DNA from 2 places in the Nocardia sp. NPDC019395 genome. Region 2 is predicted to be linked to the other one. Evidence: riboswitches for the same ligand, from Rfam matches in the RefSeq annotation. Region 2 holds a riboswitch; the other holds the start of a gene.
What was found. A riboswitch is a leader RNA that binds a small molecule or an ion and turns the genes downstream of it on or off. The one in region 2 is predicted to bind cobalamin.

Region 1: linked by a shared signal. The riboswitch ahead of ABZ827_RS17800 (CbtB-domain containing protein) and the one ahead of metE (5-methyltetrahydropteroyltriglutamate--homocysteine S-methyltransferase) in region 2 are both predicted to bind cobalamin.

What each region holds. Positions count from the first base shown of each region.
Region 1 is NZ_JBEYBT010000006.1:152,730-161,367, forward strand. Features, by position in the region: gene ABZ827_RS17775 (vWA domain-containing protein) at 1-601, shown strand, start outside; gene ABZ827_RS17780 (histidine kinase) at 673-1,770, opposite strand; gene ABZ827_RS17785 (SRPBCC domain-containing protein) at 1,957-2,412, shown strand; gene ABZ827_RS17790 (OsmC family peroxiredoxin) at 2,468-2,911, shown strand; gene ABZ827_RS17795 (CbtA family protein) at 3,065-3,871, opposite strand; gene ABZ827_RS17800 (CbtB-domain containing protein) at 3,862-4,056, opposite strand; cobalamin riboswitch at 4,088-4,230, opposite strand; gene mhuD (mycobilin-forming heme oxygenase MhuD) at 4,291-4,605, opposite strand; gene ABZ827_RS17810 (alpha/beta hydrolase) at 4,833-5,597, shown strand; gene ABZ827_RS17815 (A/G-specific adenine glycosylase) at 5,696-6,577, opposite strand; gene ABZ827_RS17820 (carbonic anhydrase) at 6,742-7,365, shown strand; gene ABZ827_RS17825 (hypothetical protein) at 7,487-8,155, shown strand; gene radA (DNA repair protein RadA) at 8,213-8,638, opposite strand, start outside.
Region 2 is NZ_JBEYBT010000002.1:483,142-491,779, reverse strand. Features, by position in the region: gene ABZ827_RS11005 (GtrA family protein) at 1-268, shown strand, start outside; gene coaD (pantetheine-phosphate adenylyltransferase) at 236-721, opposite strand; gene rsmD (16S rRNA (guanine(966)-N(2))-methyltransferase RsmD) at 725-1,318, opposite strand; gene ABZ827_RS10990 (pyruvate carboxylase) at 1,315-4,713, opposite strand; cobalamin riboswitch at 5,009-5,214, shown strand; gene metE (5-methyltetrahydropteroyltriglutamate--homocysteine S-methyltransferase) at 5,354-7,633, shown strand; gene recG (ATP-dependent DNA helicase RecG) at 7,978-8,638, opposite strand, start outside.

The sequences.
Region 1 (8,638 bases), on a different contig from region 2:
CTCCATGCAGTCGATCAAATCCGACACCGAGGGCGGGCTGGCCGCATTCTTCGAGGAGCAGGGCAAGGTCGAAAGAACCGTCCGGGTGACCTTCGCCCAGTTCGACACCGACTACGAATGCTTGTACTCGAATATCCCCCTCGAGCAGATTCCGCAGCCGATCCTGCACCCACGCGGCGGTACGGCGCTCTACGACGCGATCGGGAAGCTGGTCACCGATATCGGTGCGGAGCTCGCCGGGCGTCCGGAATCCGAGCGCCCCGGCACGGTGATCGTCGTGATCCTGACCGACGGCCACGAGAACTCGAGCCGGGAATGGACCCATTCCGCCGTGCGTTCGCTGATCGAGCAACAGCAGAACGACTACAACTGGGACTTCCTGTTCCTCGGCGCCAATATGGATGCCGTGCAGATCGGCACCCAGCTGGGGTTCGCTCCGCAGCAGTCGATCACCTACGGCGCGGCGCCTGCCGGTGTCCAGGGAGTGTTCCGCGCGGCCGGGGCGTATTCGACTCGCTTACAAGGTCCCGGGGACCCGGGTTCGGCCCGCGCCGCGGGGTTCACGGAAGAGGAGCGTCAGGCGGCCGATCCGGGAGAGTAGCCGGCTCGGCCCATATTCACGACGGCGGCGGAACCCGATCCGCTGTCACCGGATACGGCAGGTGCCGCACCTTATTCTCTTGTTACGGGACCTGTTTCGGCGGGCTTCGGGGTAGCGCCACGCACGGGGGATCGGTCGGACGGCGAAACCCGCTTGTTCTCGCTCGACCCGGCCCGGGACCGCGGCGGTTCGTCCGGATCGATCGCTATGCGCAGTGGGCGGCTCGGCAGCCGGGCCGCGACGCGGTAACCGCCACTCGGTTTCGGGCCGGCGGTGAGGGCGCCACCGAGCGCGTGGGCGCGTTCACGCATGGCGATAATGCCCATTCCACGCGTCGGACCGGTGTGTTCGGGTTTGCCGGTGGGCCGGGTGTTGTCGACGGTGAGGTCCACGGAATCGGGGGTGAACCGCACTGTCACCGTGGCCTCGGCGCCGGTGGCGTGCCGGATGACATTGGTCAGCGATTCGGTGACGATCTGGGTCGCGGCCTCGTCGATGGCCGCGGGCAGAGTATCGGCTGTTCCTACTACCCGGGTATGTACCGTCAGCCCGGCCATACGGGGTTTACGGAGGAGTTCGTCGAGGTCGGACATGGTCGGATCGGGCTCGCGCGCCGGTGGAGCGGGTGCGGCAGGTGGGGCGGTTTCCCGGCGAGCCGTGTCGGAGCCTCTGGCCGGTTCCGCCCCGCCTGTCCGAGCCGGCCGGCCGAAACTGCCACGCCGGGGACGTTTCTCCCGGTTCCGATACGCGGTTGTGCCGGTGTCTCGCGGCTGGTCGTCGTCGCCGGGCGCAGCGGTTGCGCTGGGCTCCACGGACTGGATCGCGTGCCGCAACGCCTGCACATCCTCGAGCGCGTTCCGGCTGGTGGTCTTGATCTCGGCCACCGTCCCGGCGGCCTTCGCAGATTTGTTCTCGACCTGCTGCAGTGCCATCCCGGATTGCACATTGATCAGCGAAAGATTGTGCGCCACCACGTCGTGTAGCTCGCGCGCGATCAGCAGGCGCTCGGTGTTCACCTCGAGTGCCCGTTGCCGCTGCGCCGCGGTATCGGCGGCGGCGTCACGCTCTCGGCAGGCGCGCACGAGCGCACGGCGCTGCATCGCCAGCACCAACAGTGCCGCGGCCAGCGCCGGCCAACCCAGTAGCCCGGCTATCTCCCAGCTCGTCATTGCGAACTCTCCACGTGTATCACCCTATTCGCCCCTTGGCCGAAGTCGGCGCTGCACACCCGGATTCTCGGTCTCGCGAGGATATTCCGGGGTCGAATCCGCCGGTTCGGGACGAAACGGTCGGTAGCGGCGCGATACCGGCGGCAACTGCGGCGTGACGGGTGCCGACGCGGGTATGGTCCTATGATGGTCGACCAGCAAGTACGTGTACCGGACCTGTCAGCACGGCCATACGAGCTGACAGTGGAACGGGTGATGAAAGCCTCGCCCGAACTGCTCTACTTGGCATGGACCCAGGGGTTCGATATCTGGTTAGCGGCGCCCGGGACGTTACGAATGCGGCCCGAGGTGAACGAGCCGTTCTACTTCGAGGCCGGCGGCGAGGGCGGAACGCGTCCGCACTACGGGCGTTTCGTACGGCTCGAACCGGGGCGTCTCGTCGAAATGACCTGGGTGACCGGGCCGGGCGGTACCGAGGGCGTGGAAACGTTGGTACGAGTGGAGTTCGTCAAACAACCCCGCGGTATCCGGTTACGTCTGCGACACAGCGGTTTTGCCGATGAGGCCGCACGCGACCGGCATCGGGCCGCCTGGCCCCCGGCGCTGGCCCGGCTCGACGAACGAACCGCTGCGGCCGGCTGACAGGTACGAGTAGGTTCGAAACCGACCCGAACGAATCATCTTCGAAAGGATTGTGATGCCCACACGTACCGCGCGCACCGCATGGACCGGTGGTCTGCAGGACGGCTCCGGCCAGGTCGATCTGGTCAGTTCCGGGGTCGGCAAGTACGAGGTGTCCTTCCCGAAACGTTCCGCCGACGAGGCCGGCGGTACAACCAGCCCGGAGGAGTTGATCGCGGGGGCCCACGCGTCCTGCTATGCGATGGCGCTGTCGAACGAGATCGCCCAGGCCGGTGGTACTCCGGAGAGCCTCGACGTGTCGGCAGCGGTGACGCTCGGCCCGGATCCGGCCGGCGGCTTCCGGATCAGCCGTATCGCGTTGACAGTCCGGGGCCGGGTATCCGGCCTCGACAACGCCGGTTTCACCACGGCGGCGGCCGCGGCCAAGTCGGGGTGCCCGGTCAGTAAGGCGCTGACCGGAGTGGACGAGATCACGCTCGACGCGGCCCTGGAGTCCTGAGCAGCTCCCGGGCTCCCCTCGTCGTCTGCGGGGAGTCCGGGACCATCCGGGCCGGTGTGTGGGCCGACGTGGCGTCTCCTACGGGAACTATCGGGGTTCTCGAGTTGATCTGATTCGTACCCCGACGCTGCCCGGGCTGTACCGGAGCCGGAATCACGGTGCGGGGGTGACAGTTACCGCTGCCGGGGTATCACTTCGCGTGCTCCACTCGGTGAGCGCGGCGAAAGCGAGGCCTATACTCACCCAGAGTGTGGTTGAGACCGCCAATGACGCCGTCCGGAACTCCCACAGCAGCGTTGCCGGGAAATCCGCACCCACCTCGTTCACGCCGGGCAGAAAAACGTAACCGAGTGTCGTGATCAGCACGAACACCGCGACCGCGGCGATGAGCCGGATGGTTGCGAGCTGCGCACGCAGCAGGTTCCAGATGTAGACCCCGGCCACGACGGCGACCAGTCCCAGTACGACGGCGGCCACCCACAACAGAGTGCGTTCGTCGATCGTCTCCGGATCACCTACCGCGGGTGGGTTGGCCGGGTACTTGAAGAACGGCACGGCGACCACCGCGAGCCAACCGCCCAACCCGAGTCCCAGCACCAGCCGTGGTCCGGGCAGGGAGGTGAACCGGCGGGCGTAATGTGCCGCCGTCGCGATGATCGCGCCGAAGGCCATACCCGCGAGGGCATTCGCCAGGAATTGGCCGAACTTCTGCCACGGCCTGCTGACCACGGCATCGTCCTCGCCGTGACTGTGTCCGGTTCCGGCCTCTGCACCGTGGCTGTGCCCGGCCTGGGATTCGTGCGAATCCGCTGTCGAAGCGGCCGACTCCTCGATGGCGATGGCCGCGTCCACTTCGGGTTCGCCGACGAAATTCCCGACGACACCCGCCAGTAGTCCGGCGATCAATCCGGCGAGCAGACCACGGATCAGCAGAGTCCGGAACGATCCGCTCAGTGGCATGGGACGCCCAGGAGGTGGCGTCCGTCGTGCATCAGCTCGTGCAGGAACATCCCGCTGCGGGATATCGCGCCCTGATCGAAGCCCACCAAGTAGAGAGTCAGCAGCGCGAGTAGTACGACACCGGCTGTGACGAGCACGGTTGCCGCGGTATCGGCGGCCCGGCTCGGGGTGTGGACGATGGCCATGATGTGTCCTCCTCCGGGAGTTCGCGTCCCGTCGAGTGCCATGCGTCGGTGCCGGTGTCTGGCTCACTCCGCGGCAGCGGAGCACACAGTGGCGCGACCGCTCCGGAATCTCACCGGATTACCGCGTCACCTTCGCTTATCCATCGAACTGTGACACCGGAGCCGCCGGTCGTCAATATGTTGCCGAACAAAGCGCTGGTCACGCCACTCATCGCGGCGTGACCAGCCCAGAGATCAGGAGGCGGGCTTACCCGCCACGTCCAGCACCACTTCGAATTCCAGCAGCGACGCACCGGTGGCGACCGGCTTGTTCTGCTGACCCGCGTGGGCTTCCTTGGCCGGGCCGTCACGCCAGGCCGCGAACGACTCTTCGGAATCCCACTGGGTGACCACGAAGTACCGGTTCTCGCCGGCGGTGGGCCGCAAGAGCTGGAAGCCGAGGAATCCGGGGGAGTTCTCGACCGCGTGCGCACGGTGGGCGAACCGCTTCTCCAGTTCGGGTCCCGCGCCCTCGGGAATCTCGATCGCATTGATCTTCACAACAGCCATACTGTATATATTGCGCCGCCTCCTGCGGCGCAGGTTCGGGCCCCCCTTGGTCCCGATTCTTCACTCCTCCGCTCCTCCGCTTCGCTCCCCCGCTCCGTCGCTCCAGAATCGGGACGGGCCCGAACCACCGTGGTGATCCACGACGAGCGGGTGGCGGGTGTGCCTACCGTCGGCCGGGTATGAATCCTCGGGCAGGGGGGCGGCCGGGCCGGAATACACTCTTGTCGATGTTGCACGACGAAGGCGGGACCGGAGCCCCCATACTGCTGCTGCACGGTTTGATGGGCAGCGCCCGGACCTGGGCGGACCAGATCGGCTGGCTGCGCGGCCACGGTCACGTCTACACCTTCGACGCCGCCGGGCACGGGCGCCCGGCGCCCGCCGAATTGACCACCGAAGCGTTCGTCGCGGATCTGGCGGCGGCCACCACCGATATCACCGAGCCGATGGTGATCATCGGCCATTCGATGGGTGCGCTGCACGGATGGGTCTTCGCGGCTCGGCATCCGGGGCGGGTGCGGGCCTTGGTAGTGGAGGATATGGCCGCGGATTTCACCGGCCGCACCGCCGCCGGTTGGGCCGCCATGATCGCGGCCTGGCCGCAGCCCTTCGCCGACGAGGCCGCCGTGCTCGAGTACTTCGGCCCGGTCGCCGGGCGCTACTTCCTGAACTCGTTCGACCGGACCCTGGACGGTTACCGGCTACACGGAGATATCGCGACTTTCCGGGATATCTCCGAGGAATGGGGAACACGTGCGTTCTGGGGGGAATGGGCCGAGGTGGGCGTTGCGGCCCTGCTGATCGAGGGCGAACACACCATCACCCCACCGGGCCAGATGCGCCGCATGGCGGAACTGCATCCGCGCGCCGAACATATCGTCGTCCCCGGCGCCGGGCATCTGGTGCACGACGACCAGCCCGCTCGCTACCGGACCGAGGTGCGACGGTTCCTCAACCGGATACTCGCCGCGGAACCCGCGCCGGGCCACTGACCGGCCGGACCCACCTGTGCCCGTGCCGGTCGGCGCGAAACCGCCGGTTCGCGTCCGGCCGGGCAACCCGTCCTTCCAGCGTGCGCCCGTTGCCCGCCTCAGCCTTCACCGGCCAGCGCGAACCGTCCGTCCAGGGTTTGTTCGATCAGTCCGTCCACCAGGAGCGAATCGAGGGCTCGGTCGCGCTGCCCGGGATCACGGGTCCAGGCGAGGTCCAGGCGGATCCGGTCCACGGGCTCGTGCGCGGCTCGCAACACGTCCAGCAGCCGGCCCCGTGCCTGCCGGTCGGTGCCCTCGTATTTCTGGGTTCTGCGAGTCGATTCCAGAACCGGCCGGCCGGCCGTGACCCACGCGCAGCGGGGGAGCGGGCAGTGGGTGCAGTCCGGTGTGCGGGCAGTGCACACGGTTGCTCCGAGTTCCATCAAGGCCGCGGAGAACACGGCTGCCCTGTCCACCCGGACCGGTAGGAGTGCCTCGGTCTCCCGGAGATCACGGGCCGCCGGATTTCCCGCCTCAGCGCGCCCGTGTACGGCCCGGGCCACCACCCGGCGAACGTTGGTATCCACCACCGGTACACGCTGCCCATAGGCGAAGCAGGCGACCGCACGGGCGGTGTAGGCGCCGATGCCGGGCAACCCGAGCAATACCTCGACATCGTCGGGGACCTCGTCCGCGTGCTCGTCGGCCAGAACTTGCGCGCATTCGTGCAGCCGCAGCGCACGCCGCGGATATCCGAGCTTGCCCCAGGCGCGGAGCACCTCGCCCGCGCCGGCCGCCGCCATGGCCGAGGGCACCGGCCACCGCGCGACCCACTCCCGCCAGACCGGTTCGACCCGCGATACCGGCGTCTGCTGCAGCATGATCTCGCTCATCAGGATCTGCCAGGCGCTCACCCCGGGCCGGCGCCAGGGCAGATCCCGGGCGGTACGGTCGTACCAGTCGATCAGGCTATCGGTATCGATCGGGGCCGGTTCGCTCACATCACGGCGGCGCCCGCCCGTATCCGGTACTCCGGCTGTCCTACTGCTCACCTGACCCGCTCCGTCCACCTCACCGTGCGAAATCACCGGCAACGCGCGGATGGATGCCGCGCCGTAACCGGACCGAAGCGGGCGGCAATATCGAATCGTGCAGAATGGACACCATGCCTCAGTCCAACCCGGTGAGTGCCTGGAAGTCGCTGCGTGAAGGTAACGAGCGCTTCGTGAACGGCACGCTGCAGCATCCTAGTCAGGGAGCGGCCGACCGAGCCAAGCTCGTCGGCGGCCAGAGCCCCACCGCCATACTTTTCGGTTGCGGTGATTCCCGGGTGGCGGCGGAGTTGATCTTCGACCAGGGCCTCGGCGATATGTTCGTGGTGCGGACGGCCGGCCATGTGATCGATGCCGCGGTGCTGGGCTCGATCGAGTACGGCGTGGATGTCCTGAACGTTCCGCTGATCGTCGTCCTCGGCCACGACAGCTGCGGCGCGGTGAAAGCCACCCTGGACGCGCTGGACGGCGGCGCCGTGCCCGGCGGATTCATCCGCAGCATCGTCGAAAAAGTCACCCCGTCGATGCTGATCGGCCGCCGCGAGGGTCTGAACACGGTGGACGAACTCGAAGCCCGCCACGTCGTAGAAACCAGCCAGTTGCTCATGGAGCGGTCGAAGATCGTCTCCGAACGCGTGGAATCCGGCGCCTGCGCGATCGCCTGCGCCACCTACAAACTGGCCGAGGGCCGGGCACAGCTGCATCGCGTGGTCGGCGAAATCGGGGAGACAGTCTGACGGCCACTCGGCCGCGGCCGGCCGGAAGACACCGGACGCGCGATCAGCACAGTGATGCCCGGTCGCAGCTTCCGGTGTGCCGTTGACTGCCCGCGCCGCCCGATGCGCTTACCGTTGACACGTGTTGGAACCGACAGGACCGTTACCGCCGGAGATCTACTGGCGGCGTCGCGTTTTTGCCATCGGAGTACTGGTCGTCGCGCTCGCGGTGGTGATCTGGGTGGCCGTGACCGTATCCCGCGGCGGGGATTCGCCCGGTGCGACCGCCGTGACGGCATCCTCCACGACGAGCCCCGAACCGGCGGGAGGTCCGGCGGCGGCGTCCAGCACGACCTCCGCCGGCGGATCCACCACGACCAAGGCGAGCGAGCCGTCGAGCCCGGCACCTGCCGCATCCGGGGAGTGCGCGGACCAATCGCTGGCGGTCAAGATTTCGGTCGCCCAGCCGACCTACCGGACCGGTGAGGAACCGGTCTTCGGAATCGTGATCACGAATATCTCCGGCGAGCCCTGTACCCGCGATATGGGTTCGGGTCTGCAGCGCGTATCCGTGCACAGCCTGGACGGCGGGCGTCAGCTGTGGGCCAGTACGGACTGCTACCCCGACGGGGAACCGGATCTGCGGACGCTCGACCGCGGCGAGCAGGCCGCGTTCACGGTCACCTGGACCGGGACGACCTCCCAGCCGGAATGCGCCGGGGAGCGCGTACAGGTCCCCACCGGCGCCTACAACGTGGTGGCGCAGCTGGGATCGGTGCGGAGTGCCCCCGAACCCTTCAACATCACCTGAGGGTGTTCCGCCGGGCGAATCTGTACATCGGCCGACGTGAGGGCGGAGCCACCGCGATCACTTCTTGGTCAGACCCGCCAGCCGCAGTGCGGCGCGCAGACCGGCCACCTCGTGCAGCGTCATGGATGTGTCCTTCCCGGCTACACCGGGCGGTACCACCGCGGTGGTGAAACCGAGGCGTTCGGCCTCGGCGAGCCGGCGGCCGGCGGCGGTGATCCGGCGGACTTCGCCGGCCAGCCCGACCTCGCCGAGGATCACCCAGCCCGGCGGCAGCGCGGTATCGCGGGCCGCGCTCGCGATGGCCAGCGCGATCGCCAGATCCGCGGCGGGTTCGGTGAGCCGCATCCCGCCCACCGTCGCCGCGTAGACGTCCTGTTTGCCGACGTAGAGCCCGCAGCGGCTCTGCAGCACCGCCAGAACCATGGCCACCCGGTTGTAGTCCAGTCCGCTGACGGCCCGGCGCGGTGCGGGGACCTGGGTGTC
Region 2 (8,638 bases):
CGGCTGGTTCACCGCCCAGTGGGAGGGCGGCGGTCTGGCGCTGCTCGGTCTGGGTATCAGCACGTCGGCGCTCGCGGCACTGGAAGTCCTCGCCCCGACGCTGGCCGAACCGGCGCAGGCGGCGGCCGTCCTGGCCATCAGCGCCGCGGTGGGCGGGTTGCGTTTCCTGGCGCTACGCGGCCTGGTGTTCGGGCCGCTGCGGCGGGTGCGGGAAGTGAACGCCGCGCGATCCGAATCAGGTCGCGCGCTCGGCGAGCCGGTCGAGTAGCCGCTTGTGCACCAGCGGCGGCAGCATATCGCTGACATCGCCGCCGAAGGCCGCCACTTCCTTCACCAGTGAGCTGGACAGATAGCTGAACGCCGGGTTGGTGGCGATGAAGAAGGTGTCCACCCCGGCGAGCTTCTTGTTCATCTGCGCCATCTGCAGTTCGTAGCCGAAATCCCCGGCGTCGCGCAGACCCTTGACGATGGCGGTGATGCCCTGCTCCCGGGCGAAATCGACAGTCAGGCCGTCCCAGGACGCGATCCGCACATTCGGGAGATCAGCGGTGGCGTCGCGGAGCATCTCGATACGCTCCTCGATACCGAACATGCCCTGTTTCTTCTTGTTCACATTGACCGTCACGACGACCTCGTCGAACTGGGCCGCGGCCCGGCGGAAAACGTCGACGTGGCCGTTGGTCACCGGATCGAACGAACCCGGGCACAATGCTCCTGCCATGGTTCAGACGCTAGCAGGTCGGGCGCTACCCGCCGAGGTGACGCCGGAGTACACGGCCGACTCGATCCGGGTCTCGCCGTAGCGTTTCGCCGCCCGCCCGGCGAACTCCGCGGGCCATCCGATCTCCGCCGACCGCACCGACCGTTCGACGAGCAGCAGCGCGTCCTCGGCCAGCCAGCCGTTGGCCGCGAGCGCCCGGATATCCCCCTCGACAGCCGCGGTGGGCAGATCGTAGGGCGGGTCGGCGAAGACGAGATCGAAAGCACCGGCGCCCCCATGCGCCAGCACTTGCGCCACCGCGCCGATCCGGACCTGCGCCGCGTCGAACCCGAGCTCCGCGATATTGCCACGCAGTACCCCGGCCGCGCGCCGGTCCGATTCGACCAGCAGCGCGGCCTCCGCGCCGCGGGACAGCGCCTCCAGGCCCAGCGCACCCGACCCGGCGTAGAGGTCGAGCACCCGGGCACCGTCGAGGTCGTGCCGGGCCTCGATCGAGGAGAACAGCGCCTCGCGGACCCGATCCGAGGTGGGCCGGGTTCCGGCGGGCGGTACCCGTAGGCGCCGCCCGCCGGCGATACCGGCGACGATCCGGGTCATTCGGATTCGCGCTCGCCCAGCTCGACCAGCAGGTCACCGCCTTCGACCTGCTGCACCTGGGTGATGGCCACCCGGCCCACCACGCCCCCGCGGGGCGAGGTGATGGCGGCCTCCATCTTCATGGCCTCGATGGTGGCGATGGTGTCGCCGGACGCGACGGTATCGCCCTCGGACACGGTGAGAGTCACCACACCGGCGAAGGGTGCGGCGATCTGGTGCGGATTGTTCTTATCGGCTTTCTCCGCGGCCGGGATATCGCTGGCGATGGACCGGTCGCGGACCGAGACCGGGCGCAGCTGCCCGTTGAGAATGCACATCACCGTGCGCATCCCGCGTTCGTCGGGTTCGGCGATCGCTTCCAGCCCGATCAGCAGGATGACGCCCTTCTCCAACTGGACGCGGTGCTCCTCGCCGTGGCGCAGGCCGTAGAAGAACTGGTTCGCCGACAGCCCGGTCGTATCGCCGTACTTCTCGCGGTGCGCGAGGAATTCGGCGGTCGGCCCCGGGAACAGCAACCGGTTCAAGGTGTCGCGGCGCTGCTGGGAGGTGCCCGCCAGGCCCGCCTCGTCCTCGGCCGTCAGCGGCGTCTCGGGTTTGGCCGCACTCCGTCCGGCGAGTGCCTTCTCCCGGAACGGTTCGGGCCAGCCGCCGGCGGGGGTGCCGAGTTCACCGCGCAGGAACCCGATCACCGAATCCGGGATGTCGTAGCGGCCGGGATCAGCGGCGAAATCGGCGACCTCCACACCGGATCCGACCAGCGAGAGCGCGAGATCACCGACAACCTTCGACGACGGGGTCACCTTGATCAACCGGCCCAGCAGCCGGTCCGCGGCGGCGTATTTCGCCTCGACCTCCTCGAACCGATCGCCCAGTCCGAGTGCGATGGCCTGCTGCCGCAGATTGGACAGCTGACCGCCGGGAATCTCGTGGGTGTAGACGCGCCCGGTCGGGGCGGGCAGACCGGATTCGAAGGGGGCGTAGACCTTGCGCAGCGCCTCCCAGTACGGCTCGAGATCGCAGACATTGCCCAGGTTCAGGCCGGTGTCGTGCTCGCTGTGCGCGGCGGCGGCGACGATCGCGGAGAGCGCGGGCTGGCTGGTGGTACCGGCCATCGCCGCGGACGCGCCGTCGACCGCGTCGGCCCCGGCCTGCCACGCCGCCAGATAGGTGGCCAGCTGACCACCCGGGGTGTCATGCGTGTGCACATGCACCGGCAGGTCGAAATTGCTGCGCAGCGCGGTCACCAGTTTCGCCGCCGCCGGGGCACGCAGGAGACCGGCCATATCCTTGATCGCCAGCACATGCGCGCCCGCGTCGACGATCTGCTCGGCCAGTTTCAGGTAGTAGTCCAGGGTGTAGAGCTTTTCGCCGGGATCGGTCAGGTCCCCGGTGTAGCTCAGCGCGACCTCGGCTACCGCGGTACCCGTCTCGCGTACCGCGTCGATCGCCGGGCGCATCTGGTCGACGTTGTTGAGCGCGTCGAAGATCCGGAAGATATCGATCCCGGTTTCGGTGGCCTCGGCGACGAACGCCCGCGTCACCCGTTCCGGATACGGCGTGTAGCCGACGGTGTTGCGGCCACGCAGCAGCATCTGCAGGCAGATATTCGGGATCGCCTCGCGCAGCGCGGCCAGCCGCTCCCACGGGTCCTCGTACAGGAACCGCAGCGCCACATCGTAGGTCGCCCCGCCCCAGCATTCGACCGAGAGCAGTTCGGGGGTCAGCCGGGCGATATGCCCGGCGACATCGAGCAGTCCGTTGGTCCGCACCCGGGTGGCCAGCAGTGATTGATGGGCGTCGCGGAAGGTCGTATCGGTCACCCCGACGGCCTTCTGTTCGCGCAGCGCCCGCGCGAAACCCTCCGGCCCGAGGGTCAGCAGTTTCTGCCGCGAACCGTCCGGCGGTGGTACCGACAGGTCGATCGACGGCAGTTTGTCGTGCGGATATACCGCCGTCGGCCGCGCGCCGTGCGGTTTGTTCACGGTGATGTCGGCCAGATAGTTCAGGATCTTGGTGCCGCGGTCGGCGGGTTCGCGCAGAGACAGCAACTGAGGGCGTTCGTCGATGAACGACGTGGTGACCCGCCCGGCCTTGAAATCGGGGTCGTCGAGCACCGCCAGCAAGAACTGGATATTGGTGGTGACACCGCGGATCCGGAACTCCATCAGCGCGCGGCGCGCCCGCGCCACCGCCGCCGGGAAATCCCGGCCCCGGCAGCTCAGCTTCACCAGCATCGAATCGAAATAGGCCCCGATCTCAGCGCCCAGATTCGCGCCACCGTCGAGCCGGATACCGGCGCCACCGGGCGTACGGTAAGCGGTGATCCGGCCGGTATCCGGGCGGAAACCGTTCGCCGGATCCTCGGTGGTGATCCGGCACTGCAGCGCCGCGCCGCGAATGGTCACCTTGTCCTGGCTCAGGCCCAGATCGCCCAGGCTCTCCCCCGCCGCGATCCGCAGCTGCGACTGCACCAGATCGACATCGGTGATCTCTTCGGTCACCGTGTGCTCGACCTGGATACGGGGGTTCATCTCGATAAAGACATGGTTACCGCGCTCATCGAGCAGGAATTCGACCGTGCCCGCGCAGCTGTAGCCGATCTGCCGCGCGAACGCCACCGCGTCCGCACAGATCCGATCACGCAGGTCCGGGTCCAGATTCGGGGCCGGCGCCAGCTCGATCACCTTCTGATGCCGCCGCTGCAGCGAACAATCGCGCTCGAACAGATGCATCACATTGCCCTGGGTATCGGCCAGGATCTGCACCTCGATATGACGGGGATTCACCACGGCCTGTTCCAGGAAGACCGTCGGATCGCCGAACGCCGATTCGGCCTCGCGCGAGGCCGCCTCGATCGCCTCCCGCAGCTGGTCGCGAGCCTGCACCCGGCGCATCCCCCGGCCGCCGCCACCGGCGACAGCCTTCACGAATACCGGGAACTCCATGGATTCGGCCGCCGTGAGCAATTCGCCGATATCCGCGGAGGGGGCGCTGGAATTCAGTACCGGCAGCCCGGCGGCCTTCGCCGCCGCGATCGCGCGGGCCTTGTTTCCGGCCAGTTCGAGGACCTCGGCCGAGGGCCCGATGAAGGTGATCCCCTCGTTCGCGCAGGCGGCCGCGAGATCCGGATTCTCCGAGAGGAACCCGTATCCCGGGTAGATCGCGTCGGCGCCGGCGGTCTTCGCCGCCTCGATGATCGCGTCGACGGAAAGATAGGCCCGGACCGGATGTCCTTCCTCACCGATCTCGTATGCCTCGTCCGCCTTCAGGCGGTGGACCGAATTCCGATCCTCGTGCGGGAAGACGGCAACCGTTCCGACACCGAGCTCGTACGCCGCGCGGAAGGCTCGGATGGCGATTTCGCCGCGGTTGGCAACCAAGACTTTCGAGAACATTGACCAAACGTACCCGGCGCCACATCCAGGTTCGACACCGAAGTCCACTTCGCAGAATCTTCACAACGGGGTATGGCAGCGCTGCGAAGTGTTGGTCACCGCGCGGTCATATCTCACCGTCGACGGCGGCGGATTGTGCGACCGGACGAGCAGGGACAACACCTGGCAACTTCCTCGCCGCGGGGCAGGCACCCGATCGGCCCGCGCGAGCTCGCGATCTCGACCGCTCCGGCTGCGGCGGCCCGGGCGGGCTATGGTGGACCACGCAGCTGGTTCGCCGGCCGGTCGACTCGGAGCCCCGAACGACCGTCCCGGCGTCGAAGCCCGCCCTCGGCGGGTGAGAGGGAATCCGGTGGAAAACCGGAACTGTCCCGCAGCGGTGAGCGGGAACGACCGCCGTCATCAGCACTGGGCGCACAGCCCGGGAAGCGACGGCCAGTAGGTCGGCCGATCGGCCGGAGCCCGCGAGTCCGAAGACCTGCCGGTTGTACCGGGTACGCCGTATCCGGTGACCACCGCCTCGTGGATTGGGCGCTGCGGTCCACCAGTGCTGACACATATCCCGGTCACACGACCGGGAGTCCGGGTCTCATCGGTATCCGTACGTCCGCGTAAGGCGATGGTCGGTCAACCTTCAGCAATGGAGAACACCGTGACTGCGATTTCGCAAACACCTTTCACCGCAACGGTTCTCGGACTTCCCCGGGTGGGTCCCCGCCGGGAACTCAAACGCGCGACCGAATCCTACTGGGCCGGGCGTATCGACGCCGATCAGCTGCACGAAACCGGGCGGGCGCTGCGGCGCGACCAGTATGCCGAGCTGCGGGCCGCGGGCCTGGATTCGGTCCCGGTCGGCACCTTCTCCTACTACGACCAGATGCTCGATACCGCGGTGCTGCTCGGCGCCCTGCCGCCACGGGTGGCCGATATCGCCGACCCGCTGGACCGCTACTTCGCCGCGGCTCGCGGTACCGATTCGGTGGAACCGCTGGAGATGACCAAGTGGTTCGATACCAACTATCACTACCTGGTCCCCGAGATCGGCCCGGAGACGACGTTCACGCTGCACCCCGAAGACGTGCTCGCGCAGCTGCGCGAGGCGATCGAGCTCGGGGTCCCGGCCCGTCCGGTGATCATCGGCCCGATCACCTTCCTGAAGCTGTCGAAGTCCACCGGCCCCGCCGCGCTCGACCGGGCCGATGAGCTGATTCCGCTCTACCGCGAGCTGCTGGGCCTGCTCGCCGAGGCGGGCGCGCCGTGGGTGCAGATCGACGAACCCGCGCTGGTCACCGACCTCACGGCCGGGGAACTGGCGGCGGTCCGGCAGGTCTACACCGAATTGACGGCCCCCGCGAACCGCCCGGCCGTGCTGGTCGCCACGTATTTCGGGCATCCCGGCCCGGCCCTGGACGCACTGGCCGGGACCGATATCGAGGGGCTGGCGGTCGACCTGGTCGCCGGTGGGACGGTCGAAGAACTGGCCGCGGTTCCCGCGCTGGCGAACAAAACGCTGGTAGCCGGTGTCGTCGACGGCCGCAATGTATGGCGCACCGACCTGGATCAGGCGCTGTCCACCCTCGCCACCCTGCTCGGCAGCGCGAAAACCGTCGTGCCGTCGACGTCGTGCTCGCTACTGCACGTGCCGTACACCCTGGCCGCGGAAGCCCACCTGGACGAGGCCCTGCGGTCGTGGCTCGCGTTCGGCGCCGAGAAGGTGGCCGAAGTGGGACTGCTCGCCACCGGCCTGAGTGCCGGCACCGAAGTCATCGCGGCGGAACTGGACCGTGCCCGCGCCGCGGCGGCGAGCCGCAGAGCCGATCCACGGATCCGCAACCCGCAGGTACGAGCCCGGCTGGCCGCGCTCGGCCCGGACGCCGGCGAGCGCGGCCCCGCGGCCCGGCGGCGGGCCCTGCAGCAGGAACGCCTGCAGCTGCCGCCGCTGCCCACCACCACGATCGGCTCCTACCCGCAGACCTCGGCGATCCGGCTGGCCCGCGCCGCGCTGCGAAAGGGCGAGATCGACCGGCCCGAATACGAGCGGCGGATGCGGGCGGAGATCACCGAGGTCATCGCCCTGCAGGAGAAGCTCGAACTCGATGTGCTGGTACACGGCGAGCCGGAGCGCAACGATATGGTGCAGTACTTCGCCGAACAGCTCGACGGTTTCGCGGCCACCGAACTGGGCTGGGTGCAGTCGTACGGCACCCGCTGCGTACGCCCGCCGATCCTGTTCGGTGATGTGTCCCGGCCCGCGCCCATGACGGTCGATTGGATCGAGTTCGCGCAATCGCTCACCGATAAACCGGTGAAAGGCATGCTCACCGGGCCGGTCACCATCCTGGCCTGGTCCTTCGTCCGCGACGATCAACCCCTCGCGGATTCGGCGCGACAGGTGGCGCTGGCGATCCGCGACGAGACCGTCGACCTGCAGAACGCGGGTATCCGGATCGTCCAGGTGGACGAACCGGCACTGCGCGAACTACTGCCGCTGCGCAGAACCGACCAGCAGGCCTATCTCGACTGGTCGGTGGGTGCGTTCCGGCTGTCGACCTCCGGGGTCTCCGATTCGGTCCAGATCCACACACATCTGTGCTATTCGGAATTCGGTGAGGTGATCGACGCGATCGCGGGACTGGACGCGGATGTGACCTCGATCGAGGCCGCGCGCTCCCATATGGAGGTACTCGACGATCTGAACGCCGCCGGGTTCGCCGCGGGCGTCGGCCCGGGTGTCTACGATATCCATTCCCCGCGTGTCCCCGGCGCCGAGGAGATCACTGCCGCCTTGCGCGCCGCTTTGAAAGCCGTTCCCGCCGAACGCCTCTGGGTTAATCCGGATTGCGGTCTGAAGACCCGAGGCCCCGCCGAAGTCGAAGCGTCACTGCGCAATATGGTCACCGCCGCCCGTACCGTGCGCTGACCTTTTCGCCAACCGGCTTCCCGGCCCGGGTCGTTGCCCGCGGGTATTCGGCCCGGGCCGGTCAGCCCTCCAGCTCCCCGGCGCCGGATTCCCGGCGCTTCATCCGTTCCGCCGCGGCACATTCCGGACAATGCCGCGTCACCCGGAGAACCGGCCGTACTCGTGAATGGGGTACCGGCGATACCCTCCTGACCGCACGGCACCCTTGCTCTGGCCTCATCCCGCCCACCCTTCACTAGCCGATGCTCTGTGCCAGGTTTGACGCCGCGGGCCACCCACCGGTTCCCCTCCGGCACACCAATTTCCGAACCGCGTCCCGACGGCTCGGCCGATGGATCGCCCGCTCAGGATTTCGCCAGGTACTCCAGCCGCTCCGCGTCGACAGCGGCATGCATCATCGCCGCCAGACCGGGGTGCCGGACCAAGCCAGGATCGTCGGCGACAACGGTGCGAGCGAGTTCCTGTGCGGAAGTGATGACTTCGAGATCGTCGAGCAGTGAGAGCAACCGCAGCGATCGCGCGGTTCCCGACTGCGCCGCACCCAGCACATCGCCCTCGCGCCGCTGTCGCAGATCGAGTACCGACAGTTCGAAACCGTCGGTAGTCCGGGCCACGGCCTCCAGCCTGGTCATCGCCGGCCCACCGGGTGCGGCGTCGGTGATCAGCAGGCACAGCCCGGGGTGCGCACCACGACCGATCCGGCCACGCAGCTGGTGCAACTGGCTCACACCGAACCGGTCGGCGTCCATGATGACCATCACGGTCGCGTTCGGTACGTCAACGCCGACCTCGACCACGGTCGTACAGACCAGCACATCGATATCGCCGGCGTTGAAATCGCGCATCACCTGGTCTTTTTCGTCGGACGGCAGCCGTCCGTGCAGGAGGCCGACACGTAGTTGCGACAGCGGGCCGGTGCGCAGCCGGTCGAAGACATCGAGGACCGCCTGCGTGGAGGGCGGCTCCTTTCCGGAATCCGCGCCGCGCGATTTCCCGCCCTTGGCA